4 regions of the Rossellomorea sp. KS-H15a genome follow, and region 4 is predicted to be linked to each of the others. Evidence: predicted binding sites of a transcription regulator. Region 4 holds the regulator's gene; each other region holds the start of a gene.
What was found. The regulator Rex, encoded in region 4, represses fermentation and respiration genes when NADH is low (regulators of the CRP and FNR family bind a similar motif). The targets are predictions, from matches to a motif close to TTGTGAAATATTTCACAA.
Positions count from the first base shown of each region.

Region 1 (7,667 bases), 440 kb from region 4:
TCATGTTGCTCTTAAATTGTCTTTTATGTACAATAGTCTGAGGTGTAAATGAAGTGGACAAACCATTTTTACATAAAACTGAATTTAAAGGAGAGAGTCGTATGGGCAAAGTATATGTATTTGATCATCCGTTGATCCAACATAAGTTAACGTTTATCCGTGATAAAGAAACAGGAACAAAGGAATTCCGTGAGCTTGTTGACGAAGTAGCAACACTGATGGCATTTGAGATCACACGTGATCTTCCTCTTGAGGATATCGACGTTGAAACGCCGGTAAGCAAAGCGAAAGCGAAAACCCTTGCAGGGAAAAAATTAGGGATCGTTCCTATCTTGCGTGCCGGCCTTGGAATGGTTGATGGAATCCTTAAATTGATCCCGGCTGCAAAAGTGGGACATGTCGGGTTATACCGTGACCCTGAGACTCTTAAGCCGATCGAATATTACGTGAAGCTTCCAAGTGATGTGGAAGAGCGTGACTTCATCCTGGTCGATCCGATGCTTGCAACGGGCGGATCTGCTGTTGAAGCGATCAACTCATTGAAAAAGCGCGGTGCCGTAAGCATCAAGTTCATGTGCCTGGTTGCTTGTCCTGAAGGTGTCGACGCCATCAAGGAAGCACACCCTGATGTTGATATCTTCATCGCTGCTCTTGATGAGAAGCTGAATGAAAAAGGTTACATCGTACCTGGACTTGGGGACGCGGGAGATCGTTTGTACGGAACGAAATAAGAAAGGCAGGGCGAACACATGACGAATCCAATCAAGGTAATGACGATTTTCGGAACAAGGCCGGAAGCCATCAAGATGGCGCCCCTTGTTCTTGAATTGAAGAAGTATCCAGAAAGCTTTGAAACGATTGTAACAGTAACAGCTCAGCACCGTGAAATGCTGGATCAGGTGTTAAATATTTTTGATATCACGCCTGATTATGACCTGAACATCATGAAAGACCGTCAAACACTTATCGACGTAACAACGCGCGGACTAGAAGGCCTCGATAAAATTATGAAAGAAGCAAAGCCGGATATTGTTCTTGTACATGGTGATACCACAACAACATTCGTCGCAAGTCTTGCTGCTTTCTATAATCAAATCTCTGTCGGCCACGTCGAAGCAGGCCTAAGAACATGGAATAAATATTCGCCGTTCCCAGAGGAAATGAATCGTCAACTGACAGGCGTCATGGCGGATCTTCATTTTGCTCCAACGGAAAAATCATCCCAGAATCTTTTGAATGAAAATAAGAAAGATGAGGGAATTTTCATTACGGGGAACACAGCGATTGATGCGTTAAAAACGACCGTAAAAGATGAGTATCATCATGAGGTTCTCGAGAAGGTCGGTGATGACCGATTAGTTCTACTGACGGCTCACCGACGTGAAAACCTCGGTCAACCGATGCGCAACATGTTCCGTGCCATCAAGCGATTAGTGGAAGAGCATGATGATATCCAGGTTGTCTATCCGGTCCACTTGAATCCGGCCGTTCGTGAAGTGGCGGATGAAGTACTTGGAGACGACAAGCGCATTCATCTGATCGAGCCGCTTGATGTCATCGATTTCCATAACTTCGCCTCCCGTGCCCATCTGATTCTGACAGATTCAGGCGGTGTTCAGGAAGAAGCACCTTCGTTAGGCGTACCGGTCCTTGTCCTTCGTGACACAACCGAGCGTCCTGAAGGGATTGAAGCCGGAACATTGAAGCTTGCAGGGAATGAAGAAGAAAACATCTACAAGCTTGCAAAAGAATTACTGACAGATCCGGAAGCACACGGCAAAATGTCCAAAGCGACAAACCCATACGGAGACGGACAGGCATCCTACCGAATTACCCAAGCAATCCGCTACCATTTCGGCCACCTGGATGAACGTCCCAAATCCTTCGACCCAAACGAATAAAATAATGAAAAGGTCCGTCCCTCTTAGAATTCACTGAGGGACGGACCTCTATTTATATACAGAATCATTTTGAAACCAAATGGAAGTATTTACATTAAATTCAAGGGTTACTCAGCAAGGGAATCTTCTATATAATGGAGGGGCATGTGAAGTGGGGGACTATGAATTTGTTAATATATTACTAAGTTGGGCGTGAGGGTTGGGCAGTCGGGTACGCTTTTCGCGATGTCCAGCTCCGGGGGCTTGGGGCTCGAGGTCATAAGTCAAGCCGACCAAAAAGGCAAAGAACGCCTTTCCGGTCGACTCGCCTTATGCTTGTCGCCCCAGAGCAAGCCCCCTACGCTTTTCTGCTAATTGTGTTGAAAATGTGAACAATCTGGGAACACGTGGATAGGTTGTGAACTTTTTAACTTGAACGCATTGACATAGATTAAGCCCTATTGTATGCTTACAAAGGATGTAAAATGATAAGGTTTTCACAATGCGTAAACCCTTATGCAATCGGTTTTACATCATGTCTGAAATGCTTGCCTCATGTTCAAATTTCGTTTGAATGGGAGAGGTTGAAATGGGTCAAAAAAACGAAAACCCATATAAAGCGATGGCGATTTATTCGGCCATTTTAGCACAGCTTGTCGGGTCTATCTTAGTCGGGATTTTCCTGGGGAGATGGATCGATCAGCAGGTTGATTCAGCACCACTCTTTTTAATCATCGGATTACTCCTCGGCCTTGCCGCAGGGATTTATGCGATGCTTCGTACAGTACGACATTTCTTCTTAGGAGAATAATAAGATATGCCGGAACTCCATCAAATGTTTAATAGACAGCGGAAATACATAATTTATGTGCTTTCTATTTACGTCCTGGGTTGGGGATTCACCACCCACAAATCAGTATTCTTAGGGTTAATTTTAGGGACAGTTCTAAGTCTTTATATGCACTGGGGCATGACCAAGCGGGTCTCGAAGTTCGGGGACGCCGTGGTAGCCGGGCAAAAAGTGAGATCACTAGGAACCACTTCCCGTATGGCCGCAGCCGCCCTTGGAGTCATCATTGCCACACGATTTCCAGAAACATTTCATCTCCTAAGTCTTATTATTGGATTAATGACGACCTATATTGTCATTATGATAGATTATTTTTTCAGCAGCTTCAAAACTAATAAATAGCGGGGAAGAGAGGTGAAGTATTTTGAATCATGGAGCACCTACAGCCCATTTTCTGGGTTTGACTTTTAACCTTGCGAACGTTTTGATGATCACGGTCGCAACGGCCATAGTGTTTATTATAGCCCTCTTATCTACACGTCGCTTAGCCCTGAAACCGACCGGAATGCAGAATTTTTTCGAGTGGGTGATGGACTTCGTCAAGGGGATCATTAAGAGCAACATGGACTGGAAGACGGGTGGCCGTTTTCATATCTTAGGTCTCACGATTATCATGTATATCTTTGTATCTAATATGCTGGGTCTACCATTCTCAGTTGTATATGATGGCGAATTATGGTGGAAATCACCTACAGCCGACCCTGCCATCACGATGACCCTGGCGGTTATGGTCGTGGTACTATCCCATTTCTATGGAATCAGATTAAAGGGGTTTGGCGAATATGGGAAAGACTTTTTCAAACCTATGTGGTGGTTATTCCCGCTAAAAATCATTGAAGAGTTTGCAAACACTCTTACATTGGGTCTTCGACTTTACGGTAACATCTATGCCGGTGAAATCCTGCTTGCACTACTTGCGGGTCTAGCCGTTAACGGTGGTATCGGCGGAACGATCGGAGCGATCGCACCAATGCTTGCTTGGCAAGGATTCTCGGTGTTTGTCGGATCAATCCAGGCGTTCATTTTCTGTATGTTAACAATGGTTTATATGGCTCACAAAGTAAGCCACGACCATTAATATATACCTGTTCATTACGGTGGACAAACATATATGTAAAAAATATTTTTCTTATACATTAAAGGAGGAACTTTAGAATGAGTCTTATCGCAGCAGCAATTGCAGTTGGTTTAGCAGCACTAGGAGCAGGTATTGGTAACGGTCTTATCGTAGGTCGTACAGTAGAAGGAATTGCACGTCAACCGGAATTACGTGGTACTTTACAAACAACAATGTTCATCGGTATCGCACTAGTTGAGGCACTTCCTATCATCGGCGTAGTTATCGCTTTCATCGCACTAGGAAGCTAATAAAACGGACAGGTTGAATGGCGAAGTTCGTCTTGACGATTATCTTCGCCATTCCTATGTACTAGAGAATAGATTCTTTGCAAGAACGGTTCATTTATAAAAAATACGATCCAATCGATTCTTGAAGGGAGTGAATCGAGTATGTTAACTAACGCATTCGTTATAGGTGAGGCAGCAGGTCACGGCGGCCTTAACACGGGGGATATCGTCTTTCAGCTGATCATGTTCCTAGTCCTTATGGCGCTACTTAAGAAATTCGCCTGGGGTCCACTAATGGGAATCATGCAGCAGCGTGAAGACCACATCGCCGGTGAGATCACGGCAGCCGAAAAGAGCCGCACTGAGGCAAACAATATTTTAGAAGAGCAAAAGAAACTTCTGAAAGAAGCTCGTCTTGAAGCTCAAACGATGATTGAAAACTCTAAGAAACAAGGTTCTGAACAACGTGAAGAGATTATCGCAACTGCTCGTCAAGAGGCAGAGAGATTGAAAGAATCTGCAAAACGCGAAATCGAAACGCAAAAAGAACAAGCTGTTGCAGCACTTCAGAAACAGGTTGCTTCTTTATCAGTACTTATTGCTTCTAAGGTCATTGAGAAAGAACTTTCTGCAGATGATCAACAGAAGTTAATTAACGATTATATTCAAGAGGTAGGGGAAGAGCGATGAGCTACTCTACAGTTGCAAAACGCTATGCGTTAGCTCTTTTCGAGATTGCCCAGGATCATAATCAGCTTGAAGGAATCGAAGAAGAGCTGCGTACAGTGAGAGCGGTTTTCCTTGAGAACACCGAATTAACGGTTCTCTTTGAAAATCCTAAGCTTACGTTAGATAAGAAGAAGTCATTGATTCAGGAAGCATTTCGAGCAGCTTCCCCATATGTCCTGAACACATTGATGCTGATGACGGACCGTCACCGTACGGGCGAGATCACAAGCATGGTTGAGGCATTCATCGAATTGACAAACGAAGCACGCGGGATTGCAGATGCGACAGTGTACTCTGTACGTCCTTTAACTGAAGATGAGCAAACAGCATTGTCGTCTTCTTTTGCAAAAAAAGTCGGAAAACAATCATTAAGAATTACCAATGTGACAGACGAACATTTACTGGGCGGCATCAAGGTCCAAATCGGGACACGCATCTATGATGGTAGCCTGCAAGGTAAGTTGACTCGTCTTGAGCGTGAACTAATTCGTTAACTTTCGTATAAATGAGGGGTGAAATTCATGAGCATCAAGGCGGAAGAAATCAGCGCGCTGATAAAAAAGCAAATTGAAAACTATCAGTCTGAGATGAAAGTAAGCGACGTAGGTACAGTTATCCAAATCGGTGACGGTATCGCTCGTGCTCATGGCCTCGACAATGTCATGGCTGGAGAGCTTGTTGAATTTTCTAACGGTGTCATGGGTATGGCACAGAACTTAGAAGAAAACAACGTTGGTATCATCATTCTCGGACCATATACTGACATTCGTGAAGGCGATGAGGTTCGTCGTACTGGACGTATCATGGAAGTACCAGTAGGACAAGAACTAGTTGGTCGTGTAGTAAACTCACTTGGACAACCAGTTGATGGATTGGGTCCAATCGCAACAACGAAAACACGTCCGATTGAAAGTGGAGCACCTGGTGTTATGGATCGTAAATCCGTACACGAACCACTTCAAACGGGTATCAAAGCGATCGATGCGTTAGTTCCGATCGGTCGTGGACAACGTGAATTGATCATCGGTGACCGTCAAACAGGTAAAACATCTGTTGCGATCGATGCGATTCTGAACCAAAAAGACCAGGACATGGTATGTATCTACGTTGCCATCGGTCAAAAAGAATCAACTGTACGTAACGCGGTAGAAACATTGCGTAAGCACGGTGCCCTTGATTACACAATCGTTGTAACGGCATCAGCTGCTTCACCGGCTCCAATGCTATTCTTAGCACCATATGCTGGTATCACAATGGCTGAAGAATTCATGCACAGTGGCAAGCACGTTCTTGTCGTGTATGATGATCTTTCTAAGCAGGCTTCTGCTTACCGTGAGCTTTCCCTATTACTACGTCGTCCTCCAGGCCGTGAAGCATTCCCTGGTGACGTATTCTACTTGCACTCTCGTTTACTTGAGCGTGCGGCGAAGTTAAGTGATGCTAAAGGTGGCGGTTCCATCACAGCATTACCATTCGTTGAAACACAAGCAGGAGATATCTCCGCTTATATCCCGACAAACGTTATCTCCATCACGGACGGACAGATTTTCTTACAATCTGACCTATTCTTCTCCGGTGTACGTCCGGCGATCAATGCGGGTCTTTCCGTATCACGTGTTGGGGGATCTGCACAAATCAAAGCAATGAAGAAGGTTTCCGGTACGCTTCGTCTTGACTTAGCCGCTTACCGTGAGCTTGAAGCATTCGCTCAGTTCGGATCGGATCTTGATAAAGCGACTCAGGCGAAACTGAATCGTGGAGCTCGTACTGTAGAAGTACTGAAGCAGGATCTTAACAAACCACTTAAAGTTGAAAAACAAGTCATGATCTTCTATGCACTGATTAAAGGTCATTTAGATGATATTCCAGTTGTAGATATCCGTCGTTTCGAGTCTGAACTTCTAAGCTGGTTAGATCACAACCATACTGAACTGTTAGACCATATTCGTACGACGAAAGGTCTTCCTGAAGATGATGCAATGAAAACCGCGATCAACGAATTCAAGAAGACGTTCATCAAGTCTGAATAAGGGTTGCCGTCTGACGGCAATGACCATAGTGGAGTAGGGCTAAAAAGCCCCGCTCCCTATGTCTGACAATATGTAAAGGGTGGTGAGAACCAGTGGCATCGTTACGCGATATACAAACTCGTATTACTTCTACCAAAAAGACAAGTCAAATCACCAAAGCAATGGAAATGGTATCGGCTTCTAAATTGAATCGTGCGGAGACGAATGCTAAGTCATTCGTGCCTTACATGAATAAAATTTCTGAAGTGGTGACATCCGTTGCAGCGGGCAGTCAAGGTGTGAGGAATCCGATGCTAGTCTCCCGCCCCGTTAAAAGAACCGGGTATCTGGTCATTACATCAGACCGTGGTTTGGCGGGGGCATATAACAGCAGTGTAATCCGTGCTGTTAGCAATCGAATTAAAGAAAGTCACAGTTCGAATGATGAATTTGCCATTATTGCTCTGGGCCGTGTCGGTGCTGATTTCTTCCGTAAAAAAGGCTTTAATGTCCTTGAATCGGTAACGGGTCTTCCGGATCAACCGAATTTCGCAGACATTAAAGATATCGCAAACAAAGCGGTGGGTATGTTCTCAGCTGAGGCATACGATGAACTGTATATGTTCTACAACCACTATGTAAGTGCGATTCAACAGGATGTTACGGAGAAAAAAGTGTTACCGTTAACGGATCTGACTCCTTCAGGAAAGCTTGCTTCATATGAATTCGAGCCTTCTGCAGAGGAAATCCTAGAGGTATTGCTTCCTCAATACGCTGAAAGCCTGATTTTCGGAGCCTTACTGGACGGTAAAGCAAGTGAGCACGCCGCCCGTATGACAGCGATGAGAAATG
Region 1 covers NZ_CP096886.1:370,343-378,009, reverse strand. Annotated here, with positions in the region: gene upp (uracil phosphoribosyltransferase) at 102-731, shown strand; gene wecB (non-hydrolyzing UDP-N-acetylglucosamine 2-epimerase) at 750-1,901, shown strand; gene M1J35_RS01750 (AtpZ/AtpI family protein) at 2,470-2,691, shown strand; gene M1J35_RS01745 (ATP synthase subunit I) at 2,698-3,072, shown strand; gene atpB (F0F1 ATP synthase subunit A) at 3,095-3,808, shown strand; gene atpE (F0F1 ATP synthase subunit C) at 3,886-4,098, shown strand; gene atpF (F0F1 ATP synthase subunit B) at 4,240-4,767, shown strand; gene M1J35_RS01725 (F0F1 ATP synthase subunit delta) at 4,764-5,300, shown strand; gene atpA (F0F1 ATP synthase subunit alpha) at 5,328-6,836, shown strand; gene M1J35_RS01715 (F0F1 ATP synthase subunit gamma) at 6,929-7,667, shown strand, end outside.
Region 1: M1J35_RS01750 (AtpZ/AtpI family protein) is a predicted target of Rex. The motif match lies at 2,297-2,314, and genes of this name have one in related genera.

Region 2 (7,667 bases), 1.0 Mb from region 4:
GGATTGACAACCTTGACCGTATCGATCCTGTTTATCGCTTCCGCCTTTTTCGGGCCATTGGTCAATTCCGTATCTGGGATCTCTGCCATTACGGCTCCTGCCCTGATCATCGTGGGCAGCCTGATGATGGGAAGCATTTCCCAAATTAAATGGGATCAGCTGGATGAAGCCTTTCCAGCATTCCTCATCATCCTGAGCATGCCTTTAACATCCAGCATCGCAACGGGGATCGCACTGGGATTCATTTCTTATCCTTTACTGAAAGTAGTGAAAGGACAATGGAAACAAGTACATCCACTTGTTTATATCTTTGCTGTCCTGTTCTTCTATCAGCTGGCGTTCCTGCCTCATTGATTCAGATAGATACTCGAAAGACCGTTCACAGTGAACGGTCTTTTTTAAATGAGCTGCGATTATATTCTTTTTACACTCTCGAGATTTCTATCATGGAATGCTAAACAATATACATCCGGCATCTCAAGTTCTCTCCAGAATTCCACATCATATCCCGCGTCAAAATAATTCATGATCAGGACCATAATATTTCCGTGGGTTCCAATCACCACGTTTTTACCAGTATATTCTTCCAATATTTTAAATATCCCCTCGACACCCCTCTTTTGAGCGGTAAGATTCGACTCTCCGCCTTCCAGTGCAAGGGAAGGATCAGCCCAAACCGATGAAATGGCTTCCTGAAAGTTTTCGACAGGCACCGAGGATAGTGTGCGCTCTCTCATCTCAGACACCAATGTAATTTCCTGATCGATATGCCGGGCTATTCCTTCTACCGTTTCAACGGCTCTTTTGTAGGGACTGGAACAAATCACGTCAATCCCTTCTTTTATCAGTCGTTCCGTCACCTTAAGAGCGTCCCTTCTTCCCTTTTCAGACAGGGGCCTCGTTAACTCTTCCGGCGTATAAATCGAGTGGGCATGCCTGACAAGATATAATTTAGTCACGGTCACATCCATTCACTCCTTTCTCTTAGACAACAATAAATAGGGCCGCCCGTTTGAACAGCCCCTGACTATTCGATATGTACTGCGTAGAAATCATGTCCTTACTTTTTTACTTTTCAAAAAGCCACAGGTGTATCTTCCATTTACTCGGGTATGAACTCCATCAGCCATGAATCATGGTATACCCCTTCATGAAGCTCATGCTCCCGGAGTATCCGTGCTTTACTATATCCACATTTCTCATAACAGCGAATCGCTCTCGTGTTCCATGTCATCGGATCCATCACGAGGCGGTGGACTCCCTCCTTCTGAAGCAAGTATTCCACCACAGCACGAATGAGCTTTGTCCCGACTCCCTTATTCCAATAATCCGCCTCTCCGATGAATTGATCCGTACCATAAATCACTTCATCCAGATTCGTATAGCCGTAGCGTATCATCGTCTCATGATCGAGCTGGTAATATTGAAGATAACCGATTTCAATTCCTTCATACTCAACTAGACAACTCATGACACCCCTATCCGAGAAGAATTTCTCCTCCACCATCTCGGGTGTGAAAGGGCGATCCCTGCCTTCATAAAATTCCAGGACCACGGGATCCGTCAACCACCTTGAAAGCGTGTACTTATCCCCAGCCACTAACGGACGGACATTCAACTCCCCACTCACGACATTCATACATACAGCACCTCCATAAACAAACCTCTTCCTCTATACATTCATCACAACCACTAAAAAACCCTTCTTTTAGAGGGACGGACCTTGATTCCTAGAACCAGGTCCTAGGAATCAAGTCCGTCCCCCTCCAGTAACTTTGACAAATTTGTGAATCATTTCACAATAAATGTATGATAGGATGTATTTATTAATAGAATATCAGTGAGAAACGTGTTATGATTTGTTTGTGAAATACTTCACAATATCAACGGATTCAATCTTCCCCTCTAACCATCGGGAACGGATGTTACCAATCGCTAGGACAAATTATGAAAGAATAGGTGATGACGTATGACAGTCAAATGCACAAACAAAGTAGCTTTAATCGGTACAGGATTTGTCGGTTCCAGTTATGCCTTCGCTCTTCTCAATCAAGGAATCGCCCATGAGCTTGTGATGATCGACTTGAATAAGGAGAAAGCCGACGGAGATGCACGTGATTTAAATCACGGTCTTGCTTTTGCTTCCCCCATGAAGATTTCAGCCGGGGATTATCGTGATTGTAAAGACGCTGATTTGGTCGTCATCACGGCCGGAGCCAATCAGGCCCCCGGTGAAACCAGATTGGATCTTGTAGAAAAAAATGTGAAGATCTTCAAAAACATCGTAGACTCCGTCATGGAAAGTGGTTTCAACGGAATCTTCCTTGTCGCCACCAACCCTGTCGACATCTTAACCTATGCCACCTGGAAATTCTCCGGCCTGCCGAAAGAGAGAGTCATCGGCTCAGGGACGATCCTCGATACAGCCAGGCTCCGCTACCTGGTCGGCCAGCATTTCGATATCGATACACGAAATATCCACGCCTATATCATGGGGGAACATGGTGACACAGAGTTCCCGGTCTGGAGCCATACGACAGTTGGTGCAAGTCAGTTGAATGAACTGATTGATATGGACAGGGAGAACGTCCAGAAAGACCTCGATGACATTTTTGTCAATGTAAGGGACGCCGCCTATCACATCATCGAACGAAAAGGGGCCACGTACTACGGAATCGCCATGGGACTTGCCCGGATCACCAAAGCCATCTTCAATAATGAAAACAGCATCCTGACCGTTTCCGCCCTCCTTGAAGGAGAATATCAGGAACAGGACATGTATATCGGTGTACCGGCCATCATCAACCGGGATGGAATCCGAAAAGTTGTCGAACTTCCCTTGAATGAAAAAGAAAAGGCCCAGTTCTCCCATTCTGCCCAAACGTTGAAAAACGTCATGAAAAAAGCGCTGGAATCTTAATGGGCCACCTTATCACAGCAGATTAGACACGCACGCCCACTCCCCCTCCTCATAAGATAAAGAGAATTCTTTATGAGGAGGTTCTTCTATGTACGATCACAGACAATTATTCCCTGGTTTTCCCGGGGGAGGACAGGGTTCCGGTGGTGGCTTCCCTGGTATTCCTGGATTTCCAGGCGGCGGTGGTTCAGGCAGCGGTGGTTTCCCAGGCATTCCCGGTTTTCCCGGTGGAGGACAAGGAGCACCAAGCTCACCACCCCCTACAGGCGGGCAGGGGGGACAAAACCAACCACCACCCGGTCCACCACCGAACTTCCAACCGCAAAAAACGGCACTTCAAGGAACGCAGGGTGGACCGAGCACCTTCGCAGTCGATCCGGGTGCCATCAGAAGATGCTTATTCCGTTACACGTATATATGGTTAAGAAGAGATGCTTTCTGGTTCTACCCGGTGTTTGTCGGGCGCCGTTCCATTGCCGGATGGAGATGGATCGGATTCACATGGGTGTACTTCGGCATCGATTTGGATAAAATAGAATCCTTTACGTGCGTGTAGGTGGCGCCATGCACTCAATCCCATACTATCGAACCAATCAATCGAATGGCATCATAACCGTGAGCGGGGAACATACTTTGTATGTCGATCCGGATCAAGCCCTCGTATCGATAGGCATTGTGACGAATGATAAAGAGCTTGAAGTTGCCCAAAACGAGAACAAGCAACTTTCCAATCGGGTCGTTCAGTCCCTTTTAAATAACGGAGTTCGCCGACAGGATATTCAGACGTCCACCTATCAAGTTCTTCCACAGTATCAATTTGAAGATGGAAAACAAACGTTCACCGGTTATGAAGTTCGACAAGTATTCAGGGTCACTGTTAAGTCGATCGAAAAAGTCGGAAAGATCATTGATGATGCTTTAAAGAGTGGGGCCAATCGAGTGGAAAACATTCAGTTCATTCAGTCTAACCCCATCGAATCCTACCAGCAGGCTCTCGCCTTAGCCTATCAAGAGGCATACCAAAAGGCACTCACATTATCCGGCCAATCAAATCAACAGCTTAATCCGCAGCCCAAATCCATTACGGAACAATCCCGGCCTTCAGCCGTTCCCTTTATGAACACCGCCTATTTAAAGGCAGCCGACGAAAGTACGGCCGTTCAACCGGGTCAAATTGCCGTCACAGCCATCATCACAGTAGAATTCAGGACCCATTAAATAAACTGCCAAAGTAGAGAACTACTGAGGCAGTTTTTTTCTGGCATCCACTTTCCATCACTCTTACAAAATACCGCCTACCGACCTCTCTTCAAATCCCCATCCCTCACATAGGCAGCCACTTTTTCTGCAGAAATGGCGACTTCTTCATCACTCAACATCCTGACTCCCTGCTCGGCATATGCAGGCAGGAAGGTCATCCCCGTGAGGTTAGCCATCGCCTGTAATGGTTTCAGCAATTCACTCATGGAATAATGATTATAGCCTCCTGATTGGTAAGCCCCGGCAGGTCCGCCTGTTGAAGTGACAACCAGAAATTCCTTTCCATGGAGCTTCGTCCCTTCCGAACCGTATGCCCAACCGTATTGAAGCACTTGATCCTGCCATTCTTTTAAAATGGCGGGAGTGCTGTACCAATAGAATGGAAATTGAAACACGATGCGATCGTGTCCAAGCAGAAGGTGTTGTTCTCTTTCTACATCAATTTGCATATCTGGATATTCTTTATATAAATGATGGACCGTGATGTTCTCTTCCTTCTCCAGCCGGTCTGCCCACACTTTGTTCATTCTGGATTCTTCAATGGCTGGATGGCCAACCAATACTAATGTTTTCAAATTCTCTCACTCCTTATTTGTATGTACAAATAATAACACATATACATTTGTACATACAAATATTATCTTAAAAATTTTTATTTTTTATTTACCCTATTAAATTTGCAGGTAACTCAATCAGCTATTCACCAAGGGATTTCGATTTGCGCCCGCAGGCTTCCATGGCCGATAATACAGCCCCCTTGAACTGGTGTTTCTCTAAAGCAGCCACTGCTTCAATCGTTGCGCCTCCGGGTGAACAGACCGCATCTTTCAGCTCTCCTGGATGAGTGCCGGTTTCAAGGACCATTTTAGCTGCCCCAAGCACTGCCTGTGATGCCAGCTGATAGGCAAGATTCCTCGGAATTCCCTGGAGGACGGCTCCATCGGCGAGTGCTTCGATAAACATAAACACGTAGGCAGGAGAGGAGCCGCTCACTGCCGGTATTGCATCCATCAAGCTTTCCTCGATCTTTTCCGCCTTTCCGAAGCTTTCAAGGATTGCCTGGACATGTTCCAAATCGCTTTCTGTTATTTCTTCATTCACACAGTATGCGGTCATTCCTTCCCCGACAAGACTCGGAGTATTCGGCATCGTCCGTACGATTTTGGCAGAAGGGGAAATCTGCTCTTCCATCCATTCAATCGTGATTCCAGCCGCAATCGTAATGATGATGCTGTCTTTTTTCAAGGAATGTTTGATGGATTCGATCAGGTCCTTGTATTGATCCGGTTTCACAGCAATGAACACAATATCAGAAAAGGCTGCTACATCCAGATTGTCATCCGTCGCCTTCACTCCAAATTTCTCTCTGACCATATCCAGGGTTTCCTGAGTCCTGGCACTTGCACGAACAGATTGTCTGTCCACCAGCCCGGACTTCAGTATCCCTCCCATGATGGCCTGCGCCATATTTCCACATCCTATAAATCCAATGGTTTTATCCATTTCTTTCACCTCTCGATTTTATGTAAACAGTCTTTAGCATCATACCAAACTTTCCCTTCTATTAACATGTTTCACCTCTTCACTTTAAAAAAAGGCCCCGGGAGACCACTCTACCCTGAGCCTTTCCATCATTCCACCAGCTTCCCGCAATGGGGGCACAGGGATTTAGAATAATCCTTTGGAATCTTTTTATGACAATGACTGCATGTTTTCACATACACTGGCTGATCGAACAGGTCTTCCGACATGCCGTATCCACTCTTGAAGGTCACCCTCATCACCCTGACCAGTAACCCGATGATTCCCCCAGTAATCAGTAAAGCCCAGATCATCTTGTTCGGACTTCACGAAGGATCTTTTCATAATCAAGGTCGACGATTGGTTCATCCTCCTGTAACCTCTCCCTGATTTGGGACAGCAACGACCGCTCTCCATCAGATAAATTCTCAAGATCCCACTTTTTATGGAAGACTGTGTAGAGAGTCAGATCCCTGAGAAGCAGGAAATGGGGGATGCGCTTGACCCATTCGTCATCGATGTCACACTCCGTCAAATATCCTTTAAGAAACGCGATGAGGAATTTTCCCCCGAATCCACTGCGGGTTTCCAGGGTCTCATTCCGAAACTTCCACCATACTGAATAATATAACGGGATGGCCACGTCGCTTACAAAAAAGAATTGAGTACTGTCATCAAAGTCGAATACATGGAGATCTCCATCATGAAAAAAGAAGTTGCCTGGATGGATGTCCGAATGTATGAGTCCAAACGAATCACGTGTCTCTTTAAATCCTCTGATCGTTTCCTTGTTTTGATGTCCTTTACTGATAATGTCCCTGTCTTTATCACTCGTCAAATATTTCTCGTAATCAAGTACATCATCTTGATCCCACCGGTCACGCCCAGCTTCACCCTGCACATACCCCTTCGTTACCCGGTGCATATGACCGGTGAGTTTTCCCCATTTATAAAAAAGGTCATCATCAAATAAAGGATCATCCATCTTCACGGGTTTCCCGGGAGCTTTGTCAAATAAACAGACAAAGAAATGTGTATCCCCCGCCTCCAGTACTTCAACCAGGTTTCCTGCTTCTGAATCATTCACGAGTGAAACATTCACCCCATGTTTATGTAAGTAATTGATCCATTGCAACTCTGCTTCCACTTCCCCTTTTGAACGATGGGAACTATGAGTCAGGCGGAGGATATAGGGAATCTCTCCCCTGTGCACCTCATACACATAGTTTTCGAAATCACCAAGCTTCTTCGCATGATTTGTGTCGCAGCCGAAGCGTGAAGCTGCATCCTTTAATATATCCTCTGTAAAAAGTTCTTGAATCCACTTTTCCATTCTTTATCTCCTAGTCTATGACATGTTCATTTTTTCTTAAAAGAGCCACACGATAAGGGAACAGTTCTGCTGTCATGATACCTTCAGCTACAGTCGGATCTTCTTGCATGAATGCCTTTGCCTGTTCCTCGTCATCCGCTTCAAATACTACGATTCCAAAGGCATTTTCCTCTTCATTTAATGTTCTGCCGGCAAGGATCACTTTCCCATTGTCCGTCCATTCTTTCAAGCGTTCGAAATGACGTTTCACGATTTCTTCATCCCCGGTTGTCCAATTTGCTTCTTGATACAAGCGTGGGATCAACTTTAATACATAAATAAATTCCATTTCTATCTCTCCCTTCACCATGACATATACGACCTGCTCCGTCCATAATCCTTTATTCAGAAATCAAAAAGGCCGCTTGAGTTCGACTCAAGCGGCACTAAAAGGGTTAGTTCTCCTTCATCCAATCGTCCATCACCTGTATGATTTCATCCTGCTGTTCCCACACGGAAATACTTGCTTTCTTGTCACCCTTTTGTGGACCATACACTCCGAATCCTGCATGGTTGCCGCCGTCAATCTTATGGAAGGCCGCTTTAGACGGCAGCAGCTTCTTACTGTTTTCAACGTCATCGCCTGTGGTAAGA
Region 2 covers NZ_CP096886.1:1,824,833-1,832,499, reverse strand. Annotated here, with positions in the region: gene M1J35_RS09475 (NCS2 family permease) at 1-354, shown strand, start outside; gene M1J35_RS09470 (histidine phosphatase family protein) at 414-959, opposite strand; gene M1J35_RS09465 (GNAT family N-acetyltransferase) at 1,103-1,639, opposite strand; gene M1J35_RS09460 (L-lactate dehydrogenase) at 1,970-2,920, shown strand; gene M1J35_RS09455 (hypothetical protein) at 3,009-3,476, shown strand; gene M1J35_RS09450 (SIMPL domain-containing protein) at 3,485-4,138, shown strand; gene M1J35_RS09445 (NAD(P)H-dependent oxidoreductase) at 4,216-4,755, opposite strand; gene proC (pyrroline-5-carboxylate reductase) at 4,877-5,683, opposite strand; gene M1J35_RS09435 (hypothetical protein) at 5,812-6,015, opposite strand; gene M1J35_RS09430 (phosphotransferase enzyme family protein) at 6,012-7,034, opposite strand; gene M1J35_RS09425 (YciI family protein) at 7,045-7,362, opposite strand; gene M1J35_RS09420 (alpha/beta hydrolase) at 7,469-7,667, opposite strand, start outside.
Region 2: M1J35_RS09460 (L-lactate dehydrogenase) is a predicted target of Rex. The motif match lies at 1,864-1,881, and genes of this name have one in related genera.

Region 3 (7,667 bases), 1.0 Mb from region 4:
GATTCCCGCTGTAATTCCGTGCTTCAGATTCTGAGGAATGGCTTCGATCAATTTTTTTCGCAAGGGTGTTAAAGAGAGCAGGATGAAGACGATCCCTGCTACGAAAACGGCAGAAAAAGCAACGATATATGAAATATCATCATGTGCACCGACAACTGAGTAAGTAAAATAAGCATTCAATCCCATACCTGGTGCAATGGCGATCGGATAATTTGCAAACAATGCCATCCATAACGTTCCGGCTACGGCCGATATGATGGTTGCTAAGAATACCTGATCAAACGGGACACCCGCATCGGATAAGATGATGGGATTCACAACCACTATGTATACCATCGTCAGGAATGTTGTAATACCGGCAAGTATTTCCGTTTTGGGATCCGTACCGTTTTCCTTTAATTTAAACATCGTAAAACCTCCAATAAAAACGAACATTAAAAACACACAACTTCTATAATATTCGGTAATAGAACGAATTTCAATAGAAAAGACCGAATTATTTTTAAGAAAATATCTTGAAACCCCTTCCAAACCCCATTCTTTTTCGATAAGATGTTATCAATTATAGAGGAATCAGTTTCTATAATGCCCATGCATTGAACGATTTACCACGCATAGGCTCATATTTCTTTAAGAAAGGGGCGGTACTATGTATACTCAACTGAAAAACAAGTCAACTTCTGAACAGATCGAACTCATCACACGATCCTTAATCGCTCTGAAAAGTTATAACGGTACAACCGGCGAAAGTGAGAAAGCCCTATTTATATATAAATTGATCTCATCGTTTCCTTATTTCAAGCATCATCCCGAAAGAGTCTGGCTACAGGAAGTCCCTAATGATCCGATTGGAAGGAAGAACGTCTTTGCCTTTGTAAAAGGGGCGTCTTCTAAAACCGTCGTATTTCATGCCCATTACGATACGGTGGGAACAGATGATTATGGGGCCCTCCAGGATATGGCCCATGACCCGGATTTTCTGCAGAAGTTTTTCATGGATTATGAAGGGGAGGAGAAGGTAAAAGAAGATGCCCTTTCAGGAAACTGGCTGTTCGGGAGGGGCTCCTTGGATATGCAGAGCGGGATCGCCGTCCATTTAGCGAATCTTTTATATCATACAGGGGAAAAACAGCCGGATGGGAATTTACTCTTCCTGTTCAATGGGGATGAAGAAAGTGAGCATGCCGGGATGATTGCGGCTTTAAGTGATCTCCACCGCTTGAAAAACGAAGGCTTTGACTATTTAGCAGCAATCAACACAGACTTCATTTCCCCTATTTATGACGGGGATTGTAAACGGTATATTTATACGGGAGCAGCGGGGAAGCTGCTGCCAAGTTTCTATATATATGGAAGAGAAGCACATGTAGGGGATGTTTTGACATCGATTGATCCAACCGTGATCGCTTCGAAGATCAATCTCGAAATCAATCAGAATCTTGATTATCTCGAGGATATCCCCGGGGAGTTCACCCTGCCGCCTTCATGTTTACATTTTAAAGAGGATAAGCATACGTATAATGTTCAGACACCACTCAGCGCGTCTCTGTATTTCAATTATTTTGTATATGAAAGAACGGCTCGTGAAGTGCTGTACGACATGAAAAAGGTCGCTTTGAAGGTAGTAAGTGAAATGGAAGAGCGAAGCAAAAGGCAGTTTGAACAGTACCGCAACTATCACGGATTCCCTGAACGGGAATTTTCATGGGAAGTGGAAGTCCTTACGTTAAGGGAGTATATATTCTGGCTGAAAGAAAGGGGCATAGATCCGGACCCCGTCATGAAGAAAATCTTTCATGATATGGAAGGGGAGGACCGACGGACGATTGCTTTTTCAATGGTGGAAGCCCTCCAGCATCTTGATCCCGACCGGACACCAAGGGTCATCTTGTTCTTCGCTCCGCCTTTTTTACCACATAATTTTGTGAATGAGGAAAATGAGTACGGCAAGAAGGTGAGAGAGGTGCTCGGAACCTGCTTGGATGACATATCAAATGAGACAGGCGAAGAATTCGTCATCAAACGGTTTTTCCCATATCTTGCAGATGGCAGCTTTCTTTCCCTTCACGAAGAAGATGAAGATATCGAGGTTTTCAAGAAGAATCTGCCCCTCATTGATCACCTGTACCCGGTGCCCATCGATATGATCAGAAAACTGAACATCCCCTCCATCAATATAGGAGTCTACGGGAAAGATGGGCATCAATGGACCGAAAGAGTGTATAAACCTTATACGTTCTCCGTCCTGCCGGAGATCATCAGGCGGGTGACGAAGGACTTATTGGAAATTTGATTTGAAATAGGTAGAGAGGTTATTTTCCTCTCTATTTTTTATTGGTCATTAGAGTGTGATTTACTATAAAAATGAATTTTTCTGGATTCTCACTAGAAAATTGTCACAAAACGGTCAATCCCAAAAGATGCATGAACGGAACAAGTTTACTATAATATAGATTGTGAAGTATTTCACTAACTTTTAACTTTTGGGGTTGAGAGAAAATATGAAAGAGCTTAATCAATTAGCCAAAGAGCAAAGAGCATCGACCATGACGCTTTACGGGACTTCCCTGTTGATGGGAGGAGTCGTTGTTGGGCAGGCGTATTTGCTCGTAAGCATTGTTCATTCAATATTCATAGAGAAGCTCGGGTTCCAGGAGATCCTCCCGATGCTTGGGGCTTTGCTTCTCATACTCATAGGGAGGGCCGCCCTTTCATTTGTCAATGGCCGGATCGGAATCAGGATGGCAAGAAAGGTGAAGGGGGACCTGAGGAAACGGCTGTTAAAGAAATGGGCAAAGAATCCCCTTCAGGCCACCATTCAAGGTCAATCGGGTCAAAAGGTCAGCACGATGATGGATGCGGTCGATGGGGTGGACGGATTTTTCAGTCAGTATATTCCTCAAAGGATCCAGACCACCATCGTTCCTTTAATCCTGTTGATCACCATCTTCACTGAGCATGTGTATACAGGTTTGATCATGGTGGTGACGGCTCCATTCATCCCATTATTCATGGCCATCATCGGAGTCATGACCAAGAAGAAATCAGAGAAGCAGATGGATAAGCTGACCGCGTTTTCCGGGAGGTTCCTCGATACTCTTCAAGGATTGCCTACTTTAAAGTTACTTGGGAAGGGGAAGCAACAGAAAGAGGGGATCAAATCAAGCAGTCTGGATTTCCGGGAAGCGACCATGGATGTATTGAAGACGGCATTTTTGTCTTCCTTGATGCTTGAGTTCATTTCCATGTTAAGCATCGGCCTGATCGCCCTGGAGGTGGGGCTGAGATTGGTAGTCTTTGAGAGTATCCCATTCTTTACCGCTTTCTTCGTTCTTGTCCTGGCACCGGAATTCTATCAGTCTTTAAAAGAGCTGGGGAATGCATTTCATACCGGTCGTGGGAGCATGGGGGCCGCAAAGAAGGTCATGGAGGAGCTTCAGGAAAAGGGTCAGCCGGTCAAATGGGGGGAAAGGGAGTTCAATTCAAATGGGATTCCTCCCACCATCGAACTGCGTAACCTCGGGTTCTCCTACAGTGAAAAAGGCTATGCCCTTCAAGGGGTCACCGCCTCCTTCCCTTCACAGAGCCAGGTGGCGGTCATCGGTCAGAGTGGAGCGGGGAAGACAACCCTCCTTCATCTGCTGGCAGGTCTGCTTGATCTTTCTGAGGGAGACCTTCTCATTAATGGAGTCCCGAGAAGCGAATACGCGGAAAGTGACTGGTTTGATCAATTGAGTTACATTTCACAGAACCCGTACTTATTCTCTGGCACGATAGCTGAAAATATTGCGGTCGGGGGAAGAAAAGGGATCACTCGAGAAGAAATCGTATCCGCTGCTGAAAAAGCGGGGATTGCTGAAATGATCGCTGGACTTCAGAAGGGATATGATACACCGATCGGGGAAGCGGGGAGAGGGCTTTCCGGTGGGGAGAAGCAGCGCATTGCCATTGCAAGGGCGTTCCTCAAAGGTCCGTCCCTCATCCTGTTTGATGAACCGACTACCGGACTGGATATTGGTACCGAGCAAATCCTGCAGTCGTCGATGGAGGAGTTGGCTAAGGGTTCTACCGTCATTACAGTAGCGCACCGCCTTCATACAATACGAAAAGCAGATGCCATTTTGTTGTTGGATAAAGGAAAAGTGGCTGGGCTTGGAACTCATGAGGAGCTCATGAAATCGGCTCCTCACTATCGTGATATGGTGAATGTACAGCAAGGGGTGAAACATTAGATGAAAGAATTACAATTTGTCGTAAAGCTGATGATGAAGGAAAAGAAGGATGTTGTGTATTCGATTCTTTTAGGCTTTCTGGCTGGAATTACCTCTGTGGGACTCTTTGCTTCAAGTGGGTATTTAATTTCCAAAGCGGCCTTGGAGGTACCGCTTTATGCCCTGACCGTCATGATTGCTCTGTTAAAATTGTTTGGTTTAACGAAGGCACTTAGCCGGTATGGGGAACGTTATTTTTCCCATCGGGCCACGTTCACGATTTTGGCGAACTTGCGGGTTTCCATTTATGAAAAAATCGAGCCCCTAGCACCGGGGATCTTCGGGCGTTATCGGAGCGGGGACCTTCTTGCAAGAATCGTCGGGGATGTTGAGAGCCTGCAGAATTTCTTTCTTCGTGTCTTTTATCCGCCCGTGATCCTGGTGATGGTATTTTTAAGCACGGTTTTATTTACTGTGTTTTACTCTGTTTCGATTGCCCTGGTCCTACTCGGAGGTCTATTGTTGACAGGCTATATCGTCCCAGCCTACTTCGCTTTTAAACAGAGAAAAGTGGAGGCGACGCTGCGGGAAAGACGTGGGGGATTATCGACCGAGGTGACGGAATTTCTTTATGGATTCAGGGACCTGAAGATCTACCGGAGACTGGAAGATAAAGAGGCGAATCTAGTCCAGGCAGCGACAGGGTATGTGACCGAACAGGAAAGGGAGAGCCGATATTCCCTCTTTAGTCATTCAACGAACATCCTGGTTTCCCTGCTCATTTCATGGATCGTCTTGGCATTGGGGGCTTATTCAGTAGCAGCGGGTCAATTGGACGGAATATTCCTTGCCATGCTTGTCATGATCTCATTAACCGTATTTGAAAACGCCACACCCATGGCGATCCTGCCGACCCACTATGAAGATTCTCGTCGGGCGGCAACAAGGCTCACTACCATCACGAATGAAGAGTCTATCGAGAGGGATGGACCTCCAATGGCTTCGGTTTTTGAAGGGGATGTTCCTGCCATTAGCATGAAGGATGTGAGTTTTTCCTTTGACGGGGAGGAAAGGAAGACACTGAACGGGGTGAATCTCGAGCTTCCCGCAGGTTCGAAAACAGCGGTCGTAGGACCATCGGGGTCAGGCAAGTCGACGTTACTTCAATTGTTATTACACTTTTACCCAACGGATGAAGGAGCAATTTTTGTCAATGATGCGTCCATTGAGGATATCGATAAAGAATCATTGTGGGGGTATGCGAATGTTGTTCTTCAAGAAAACCATTTCTTTTACGGTACAATCAAAGAAAATCTGATGCTCGTGCGTCATGATTTGACAGATGGAGAAATGATGTCGGCATTGGATAAAGTGAAACTGGATCACCTTTCTTTAGAGGATGAAGTATTGGAAAAAGGAGAGAATCTTTCCGGAGGGGAAAAGCAGCGGTTGGCGATTGCAAGGGCCCTTTTGAAAGGCGCACCATTATGGTTGCTCGACGAACCGACATCTTCCGTTGATGCACTGATGGAAAAAGAAATATTTGACCATCTGTATTCAGCAGCCGACGGGGATACGCTGGTTCTGATCAGTCATCGATTGACAGGTCTTGAAAAAATGGACCAAATCATCGTCATGGATCAGGGGAGTGTGGTGGAATCAGGAAGCTATCAGGAGCTTATGAGACAAAAAGGCTATTTCTATGAAATGAAGCAGATTGAAAAGAGCGTCCTATTCTAACTCACACTAAAGAAGCCACATCCCATTCAGGATGTGGCTTTAGTAACAGGCAATCATTCTGCCCAATCAATTAAGTTTCGGATGTCCAGTCGATCTGTCTTTCGAGCTTTTTGAAGCGGTTTTCCGATTGTGATCAGCATGATCGGAAGATAACGCCCGGATACTTTGAATTCAGAAACGAGGGCAGCCGGATTGAATCCACCGATCGGACAAGTGTCCCAGCCCTTCGCTTTTGCGGCAAGCATGAATTGCATGGCAGCGAGTGACGCATTGCTGTATGCAGCGTCCCGAGGGTATTCCTCACGGCTGTACGCACCTTCGATCTGCTTCTTCAGCACCTCTTTGATTTCCGCCGTCATTTCGCCTTTCTCAATGGCAGGATCAAAGACGGGATCGATGTTCTTATTGGCTTCTAGGTCACCAAGTATAGCTACGACAGCAGAAGCATCATGTACCTGCTGCTGGTGATAGGCGATCGGAAGCAGGCGTTCCTGCACTTCTTTTTGGTCAAATACAAGGAATCTCCATTGCTGCAGATTCCAGGCAGATGGAGCTTTCCCAGCCGCCTCTAACAGGCTGACCAATTCCTCACGGGGGATTTCCACCTGAGGGTCGTATACTTTCGTGGAGCGGCGTTCGTCGACGATTTGAAAGAAATTATCCATGAGTATGCCTCCTTGATGTATGAAGAAATGTTATAATGTGGTATATAATTGTATGTTACTTACTTTTTGTAAGTTGTTAAGCAATACGAACAATATAACCGACGTTTTAGTATGCGTCAAGGAATGAAGTTTTAGGATGTGTGAAAGAGCGATCTTCGGTGGATGTTTTGCATAGTAAATACTGTTGCTTTTGGCTGTAGCGAGTAGTGGTTGATTTCCGCTGCAGGTGCTCGCTTTCCGCGGGGCGTGAGTTGAGCCTCCTCGGGCTTTGCCCTGCGGGGTCTCAACTTTCCCGCGTTTCCCGCAGGAGTCGAGCACCTTCCGCTCCAATCAACTTTCCAAGTGTAAGTCTTCACTATAACAATGTAATGTAGAGAGTGCTTTACAATCACATTCACCAACTCCTATTCTATTAGTTGCAGTGACCGATTACTGTAAAACATACTTTTCTAACCTATCCTGAATGACTCATTTTGCTCCGACACATCCAAAATGAGCGAACATTCGAAAACTGCAGTCTGTGTATGTATAACAACTTTGGTGAAATGGTCCTTCTATAATTATTGCTAAAGCGTCTTCAGTGTATAAAGCAGGGTCTAGCTATTGATTGGAGTGCAAGACGAAGACTCCTACGGGAAAAGCGGAATAGGTAAGACCCCGCAGGAGCTACAGCGACGAGGAGGCTTGCCTTCCGCCCGAGGAAAGCGAAGTCTTGCACGGAAATCAATAGCGGTGTAACAAGTGATCCTAACTAATTTTTGTCTTTAGAGAAAATGGACAATTATGTTCAAGCCTCATACGAGTTAAAGGAGCTTAGAGTTGTAAATGTGCTCAAAGGGATCATTTTGATCGTAGGAAGTGTGGAATTGGATGGGCTTTAATGCAGCGTAACTTCCGCCGATGATGATGGCACAGAGAATGGGTAAGGATAAAATGCCGAGCATAGTATAGCCTCCTTATCATGTTATTGGAATGAAAGAGCATTGGTATTCCTTGCATGATTTTACTTTAAAGTGTGAAACGCGTTTCAGAGCAAGCGTTATTTTAAGAG
Region 3 covers NZ_CP096886.1:1,833,040-1,840,706, forward strand. Annotated here, with positions in the region: gene M1J35_RS09475 (NCS2 family permease) at 1-408, opposite strand, end outside; gene M1J35_RS09480 (M20/M25/M40 family metallo-hydrolase) at 650-2,293, shown strand; gene cydD (thiol reductant ABC exporter subunit CydD) at 2,502-4,232, shown strand; gene cydC (thiol reductant ABC exporter subunit CydC) at 4,233-5,951, shown strand; gene M1J35_RS09495 (nitroreductase family protein) at 6,005-6,622, opposite strand; gene M1J35_RS09500 (hypothetical protein) at 7,420-7,560, opposite strand.
Region 3: cydD (thiol reductant ABC exporter subunit CydD) is a predicted target of Rex. The motif match lies at 2,455-2,472, and genes of this name have one in related genera.

Region 4 (7,667 bases):
TCGGTAGCTCGTCGGGCTCATAACCCGAAGGTCGCAGGTTCAAATCCTGTCCCCGCAATACCATTTTTGACTTGTTTTATCAAAGGTTATCGCTAATCTTTCATGAGTCACGCATGGATAGTTATTTTCACTATCGTGAAGGTAATGAAAGTTATTTTGCTTACGCAAAAAACTCTGGTCCGGTAGTTCAGTTGGTTAGAATGCCTGCCTGTCACGCAGGAGGTCGCGGGTTCGAGTCCCGTCCGGACCGCCATTTTTGTTCATTCAAACGAAACGTTGTTTCGTTTTTTTTATTGTCTTTTTTCAGAACCTTTACTCTCATACCCCAAAAAGGGTAAACTACATATATACATTCTCCCTTAGGGTAACAAACGATCCTAAGGTTTTTTTATACTCTAAATGATGATTGAGGAGATTAACATGAATCAGTTTGAGATTATGACAAACAGTCCGGAGGAAACAGGCCAATTTGCAGAAAAGCTTGCAGGACTATTAAAGCCTGGTGCTGTGTTGACGCTGGAAGGTGATCTTGGGGCAGGGAAGACAACGTTTACGAAAGGACTTGCCAAGGGTCTTGGTGTCACTAAAACCGTGAACAGTCCCACTTTTACCATTATTAAAGAATATAAGGGGCGCCTGCCTCTTTATCATATGGATGTATACAGGCTGGACGATTCCTTTGAAGATTTGGGATTTGATGAATATTTTGAAGGAGAAGGTGTGACCGTCATAGAGTGGGCTCACTTAATAAAGGATCAGCTTCCAAAAGAATTATTAAGCTTGTCGATTTACCGGGAAGGCGACTCCAAGAGAAGGATTGTGTTGAAGCCGCATGGAAATCGTTATAGTGAATTGTGTAAGGAGATTGTGTCATGACGATATTATCAATAGATACCTCCAATTATCCGTTTGGGGTTGCCTTGATTGAAGAGGATAAAGTAATTGGGGAATACATCACGTATATGAAAAAGAACCACTCTGTGAGAGCCATGCCGGCTGTCGAACGGTTGTTAAAAGACTGTGGGGTAGAGGCAAAGGAATTAACGAAGATTGTTGTGGCGAATGGACCCGGTTCCTATACGGGTGTAAGAATCGGGGTCACATTGGCCAAGACCCTGGCATGGTCATTGAATATCCCTCTTGTCCCTGTATCGAGCCTGGCTACTTTGGCTTCATCCGGACGATATTTTCAAGGGTTTATCGTTCCGTTGTTTGATGCCAGAAGAGGACAGGTATACACAGGACTCTATGAGTTTCAGGGAGATCGATTAGTTTGCGTGGAAGAAGATCGCAACATGATGCTTGACGAATGGGCGACAAAGTTAAAAGAATTAGATAAAGAGTTGTTATTTGTCGGGAATGATGTCTCCATCCATAAGGGCATGATTAAGGAAGTACTTGGAGATCAAGCAAGAATCGCACCATTTGTCAGTCATAATCCCCGCCCTTCTGAACTGGCTTATATTGGACTGGGTTTAAAAGAAATGACGGCACATGAAGTGCTTCCCAACTATATACGGATGGCGGAAGCAGAAGTGAAGTGGCTGGAGGCCCAAAATAAATCTGAATAGATGATAAAGGATCGTTACAATATGGATATACGATTTATGACAGTCGATGATTTAAACGAGGTAATGGAAATTGAAAATCAATCTTTTAGCATTCCCTGGAGCCGGGACGCTTTCTTGAATGAAATTGAGCATAACCACCTGTCCACCTACCTCGTTGCAGAAGATGGAGAGAAGCTTGCGGGTTACTGCGGCGTGTGGCTGGTCGTGGATGAGGCCCATATCACAAATGTAGCCGTGCTCCCTGATTACCGGGGACGTGGTTTGGGGGAAGGTCTTATGCGCAAGATCATGGATATAGCGGTTGAATTTGGCGCTCGCGTAATGACACTCGAAGTCAGGGTTTCAAACATGCCTGCGCAGCACTTATATCGTAAGCTCGGTTTCAAAGACGGTGGGATTCGTAAGAGGTACTACTCGGACAATCAAGAGGATGCTTTAGTAATGTGGGTGAATTTATGAAAAAAGATATAGTAGTATTGGGAATTGAAACAAGTTGTGATGAGACAGCTGTGGCGATTATACGTAATGGAACAGAGATTGTGACGAATATTGTTTCGTCTCAAATTGAAAGTCATAAGCGATTCGGTGGAGTGGTACCTGAGATTGCATCGCGTCATCATGTGGAGCAGGTTACGTATGTACTGGAGGAAGCGCTAGATCAAGCCGGGATGACGATGGAGGATATAGATTGTGTCGCTGTGACGGAAGGACCTGGTTTGGTAGGCGCACTATTAATCGGTGTCAACGCGGCCAAGGCTCTCGCTTTTGCCCACGATAAACCGTTGGTGGGGGTCCATCACATTGCAGGGCATATCTATGCCAATCGCTTAGTGAAAGAGATGAGGTTTCCTCTTCTTTCCCTGGTTGTTTCCGGAGGACATACGGAGCTTGTACTCATGAAAGATCACGGGTCCTTTGAGGTCATCGGAGAAACACGCGATGATGCTGCCGGAGAAGCGTACGACAAGGTAGCGCGGACATTGGGCCTTCCATATCCAGGTGGTCCTCATATTGACAGGCTGGCACATGTTGGGGAAGCAAGTCTTGAGCTGCCACGGGCATGGCTGGAAGAAGGATCTTATGATTTCAGCTTCAGTGGTTTGAAGTCATCGGTTATCAACACGCTTCACAATGCCAAACAAAAGGGCATGACCATTCATCCACAGGATTTGGCCGCGAGCTTTCAAGCAAGTGTCATTGATGTGTTAGTAACGAAAACGGTTAAGGCTGTGAAGGAGTATGAAGTGGAGCAAGTATTACTTGCTGGCGGAGTTGCGGCCAATAAAGGCTTGCGTGCTGCCCTTCAAGAAGCATTTGAGGGAATGGAAGCGGAATTGGTCATTCCTCCCCTATCTCTTTGTACAGATAATGCTGCTATGATTGCAGCCGCAGGAACAGTGTTATTCCAACAAGGAAAAAGGGGAAGCATGGATATGAATGCTCATCCAGGACTTGATATCGAGAATTTCTAAAAGGGAAAGCTTGAACGAAACATCGTTCAAGCTTTTTTTATTGTTTGTTGATATCCTGTGAGTAATGCACAGAATTAGTCAGGGGGGAAGGATTTTAAAGGAACGAACATACGTTTTATCAACAGGTTGTGGACAAATTGTTAGTAACTACTTATTTAGTGTGTATACATTGTGAAAAACATGAGTAATACAGAACCTAAATAATGGTAAATGCTGTGGATAACTCAGGCTGTTTTTGTGGATATTGTGGAAAACTCTTTTGAGTAACGTTTTATAAGTGTTGTAACTGTGGATAATAATGTGGAATAAGAAAGGATTGGGGAGTGATAGTTATCCCCAATCCTGTGGATTACTGCTCTTCTTGAAGGAGTTCTTCCAGTTCTGTCCATTCTTCCAATAAAGAATCAAGCTCTTCTTTCGCTTTTGTTAGTGATTCATTAATCTCCTGTACTTTCTCGTGATCTTGAAAGATGTCAGGGTCGCAGAGGAGATCTTCTTTTTCCTGTATGTTTATTTCAAGTACTTCCATGAGGCCTTCGATTTCTTCGACTCTGCGCTTTCGTTGACGTTCGAGCTTTTTCGCTTCTTTATCAATCTTGTGAGATCGTTTTTGAGTGGGCTCTTGTAATTGTTCACCCTGTTCCGTGCGTTCAAGTGCCGCCAATTCTTCCTGCTGCTGTAATTTTTCTACATAATAATCGTAATCGCCAAGATACTCCGTCGAGCCTTTTTTGGATAATTCAACGACCTTTGTGGCAATTCGGTTGATGAAATACCGGTCGTGTGACACAAAGAGGATGGTTCCGGGATAATCAATCAGGGCATTTTCCAACACTTCTTTGCTATCCAGATCAAGATGGTTAGTCGGCTCATCCAGAATCAGGACGTTTCCTTTTTCCATCATCAGCTTGGAGAGGGCTAACCGTGCTTTTTCTCCACCGCTTAGGGTAGAAACGGTCTTTAGGACATCTTCCCCTGAAAAGAGGAAGTTACCGAGGACCGTCCGGATTTCTTTCTCCATCTTCATCGGATATTCGTCCCATAGTTCATTTAATACGGTCTTGTTCGATGATAGTTCGGCTTGTTCCTGGTCATAGTAACTGATGGAAACATTGGATCCGAATTTAAATGTGCCGTCCAGTGGCTGAAGTTTATTCACCAATGTTTTTAAAAGCGTCGATTTCCCGATTCCGTTCGGTCCAACCAGGGCGATACTGTCCCCTTTTTTGACAGAGAAATCGATATGGGAGGAAATCGTCTCGTTTTTCCCGTAGCCAATGGTAAGGTCCTGGACGTGCAGGACGTCATTCCCGCTTGGCCGGTCAATTTGAAACGCGAAGCTGGCAGACTTCTCATCGCCGAGTGGTCGATCCATCCGATCCATGCGCTCCAGCTTCTTTCGCCGGCTCTGTGCCATTTTCGTGGTAGACGCCCTTGCGATATTCCGTTGGATGAAGTCTTCGAGCTTTGCGACTTCCTGCTGTTGACGCTCGAACATTTTGAGATCTTTCTCATAGTCTTCTGCTTTTTGTTCAAGATATCTGCTGTAGTTCCCGGGGTATTTCTTACTCCTGTTCCGGGAAATTTCATACACTTGATTGACGACGCTGTCTAAAAAGTAGCGATCATGGGAAACGATCAGGACGGCTCCTTCATAGCTTTGAAGATACGTTTCAAGCCATGATAAAGTTTCAATATCCAAGTGGTTGGTCGGCTCATCGAGGATAAGGATGTCAGGCTTGGTCAGAAGAAGCTTACCAAGGGCAAGACGGGTTTTCTGACCACCGCTCAGTGTGGATATCTTGGTTTCGTAATCAAAATCGGCAAAGTTCAATCCGTGAAGGACGGAACGGATATCCGCTTCATACTGATAGCCGCCGGAGTCCTTGAAGAGAACCTGGAGTTGATCGTATTCCTTCAATACCCGTTGATAGACCTCCTCTTGTTCATATACCGAGGGATCGGCCATTTGCTGCTCCAAAAATCGCAATTTTTTTTCCTGCTGTTTCAATTCCTCAAAGACAGTCAGCATCTCAGACCAGATGGAAAGATCCGATTCGAGACCCGTATTTTGGGCAAGATACCCGATGGAGACGCCTTTTGGCTTTGTGATCTCCCCGGAATCGTAGGAAAGGTGTCCTGCTATTATTTTTAGAAGAGTCGACTTCCCCGCACCATTACGGCCGACAAGGGCAACACGATCTCTAGTCTGTATTTCAAGTTTAATATTTGATAGGATATTATCTGCACCGAAGTTTTTTGTTAATTGATTCACTTGTAAAAGAATCATGACGTTTCACCTCTATTTCATAGTGCTAGTGTACCGTATTTGAGAGGGGAACGGCAATAAAACACCTATTAATCTTCGTACACTTAGGATAAAATATAGTGTATGATGGGTAGGAGAGTTTATTAAATCTGTATGCTTTCTATTTTGGAAGCGGTATCAGAGGTTTTGAATAGATGTGGGGGAATACAATATGAACCAGGATACAACGAAAATTCCACAGGCAACGGCCAAGCGCCTTCCGCTATATTATCGATTTATCAAGAATCTGTACTCATCAGGTAAGCAGAGGGTTTCATCGAAGGAATTAAGTGAAGCGGTGAAAGTTGATTCTGCTACGATCCGCAGGGACTTTTCTTATTTTGGTGCATTGGGTAAAAAGGGATACGGCTATAATGTCAATTATCTGTTATCCTTCTTCCGTAAGACACTGGATCAGGATGCCCTTACGAAGGTTGTGCTGATCGGGGTGGGGAATCTTGGTACAGCGTTTCTTCATTATAATTTCATCAAGAATAATAACACGAAGATCGAAATGGCTTTTGAGGTGGATGAAAAGAAGGTCGGGACTCAAATCAGTGATGTACCCGTTTTTCATTTAGATGATTTAGAAGAGAAGCTTGTGGGGCATGATATTGAAGTAGCGATTCTGACGGTGCCGGCATCTTCTGCTCAGAATATCACAGACCGATTGGTTTCTTCGAATATAAAGGGGATACTGAATTTTACCCCGGCTAGATTGACGGTGCCCGACCATATCCGTGTCCATCATATCGACTTGGCGGTGGAGCTTCAGTCACTCGTATACTTCTTGAAGCATTACTCGGAGGATGACACGGAAATGTCACAAGATGGAATCATAACAGAATAGAAAATTCTTCATATTTACGTTATGATAGAATGGTAAAAGAGGAGGTGTCTCATTATGCCAGGTCCAGGTAGCCTCGTATTAATAGCAGTCGTTGCTTTACTTATTTTTGGCCCTAAGAAACTTCCGGAATTAGGAAAAGCGGCAGGAAATACATTGCGTGAATTTAAAAATGCAACAAAAGGCTTAGCAGATGATGAAGACGAAAAAAATAATAGTGCTAAGTAGAGTAGGATGAACGCCATGAGTCAAAGAGACATGACAGTTTATGAACATATAGGAGAATTGCAAAAACGACTCATGTTTGTAGTCGTTTTCTTCTTGTTAGCAGTTGTTGTAAGCTTCTTTCTTGCAGAACCGCTGATCAGGTACTTACAGCATGCCGATGAAGCGAAAGAATTAACCATGAACGCCTTTCGTATCACAGATCCTCTCAAGATTTATATGGAAATGATCATGTTCATTGCTTTGATCATGACATCCCCTATCATTCTCTTTCAAGTCTGGTCTTTTGTGAGCCCTGGTTTATATGAAAGAGAGAGAAAAGTGACGCTGAGTTACATTCCAGTTTCCCTTATCCTTTTCTTAGGTGGATTGTCATTTTCTTATTTTATTTTGTTTCCATATATCGTGAAATTCATGATGGGTTTATCAACGAACCTAAATATAGAACAAGTGATAGGAATAAACGAATACTTTCATTTCTTATTCCAGATTACGATTCCTTTCGGTTTTCTTTTTCAGTTACCCGTAGCCATGCTATTTCTTACACGGTTAGGAATCATCACGCCGATGATGATGGGGAAGATGAGGAAAGCTGCCTACTTTATCTTATTGGTCATCGCGGCCCTTATCACGCCTCCCGACATTGTGTCCCATCTAATGGTGACGGTACCGCTCTTCATACTATATGAAGTCAGCATCTGGATCTCCAAGATCGGATACAAAAAAGTATTGGAGGCGGAGCAGAAGCTTGAAATGGAACAGTTTGAAGACAAAAATAAGGATTGATCATTTGATCAATCCTTATTTTTTGTGCTTTATTTGTTTTTTGATTTTGAAATGCAGCATGACCATCCGTAACCCGGAACCGAAGTCCAGGGTCGCAAGAAAGATCAGCATATACGTGAAAAATCCCCAACCTTCATCATTCTGTACATTTTGTACAGCAAAGTATGTGAAGAGCACACCGAGAAGGAGATAGATCACTCCCGAGAATAATGGTGACCTCCTCATAGAAATAATCCTCCAATAAATCCTTGTATTTTTTCAGCTTCATTCATCATTTTTTCGATATCGTCCTTATAGATAGATTGCATTAGAACGACCGTTGTATTCATGGCCACGTGAGCAAATATTGGCACAAGGATCCGCTTCGTTTTTACATAAAGAAAGGCAAAGGTGAATCCCATTGCTGAATACAGGATCACATGCTCAGGCTCGAAATGGGCAAGAGCGAAAATGACCGA
Region 4 covers NZ_CP096886.1:811,185-818,851, forward strand. Annotated here, with positions in the region: tRNA gene M1J35_RS04140 (tRNA-Met) at 1-58, shown strand, start outside; tRNA gene M1J35_RS04145 (tRNA-Asp) at 177-253, shown strand; gene tsaE (tRNA (adenosine(37)-N6)-threonylcarbamoyltransferase complex ATPase subunit type 1 TsaE) at 421-876, shown strand; gene tsaB (tRNA (adenosine(37)-N6)-threonylcarbamoyltransferase complex dimerization subunit type 1 TsaB) at 873-1,571, shown strand; gene rimI (ribosomal protein S18-alanine N-acetyltransferase) at 1,572-2,030, shown strand; gene tsaD (tRNA (adenosine(37)-N6)-threonylcarbamoyltransferase complex transferase subunit TsaD) at 2,027-3,043, shown strand; gene M1J35_RS04170 (ABC-F family ATP-binding cassette domain-containing protein) at 3,393-5,333, opposite strand; gene M1J35_RS04175 (redox-sensing transcriptional repressor Rex) at 5,524-6,201, shown strand; gene M1J35_RS04180 (twin-arginine translocase TatA/TatE family subunit) at 6,256-6,426, shown strand; gene tatC (twin-arginine translocase subunit TatC) at 6,442-7,209, shown strand; gene M1J35_RS04190 (YdiK family protein) at 7,225-7,434, opposite strand; gene M1J35_RS04195 (CPBP family intramembrane glutamic endopeptidase) at 7,431-7,667, opposite strand, start outside.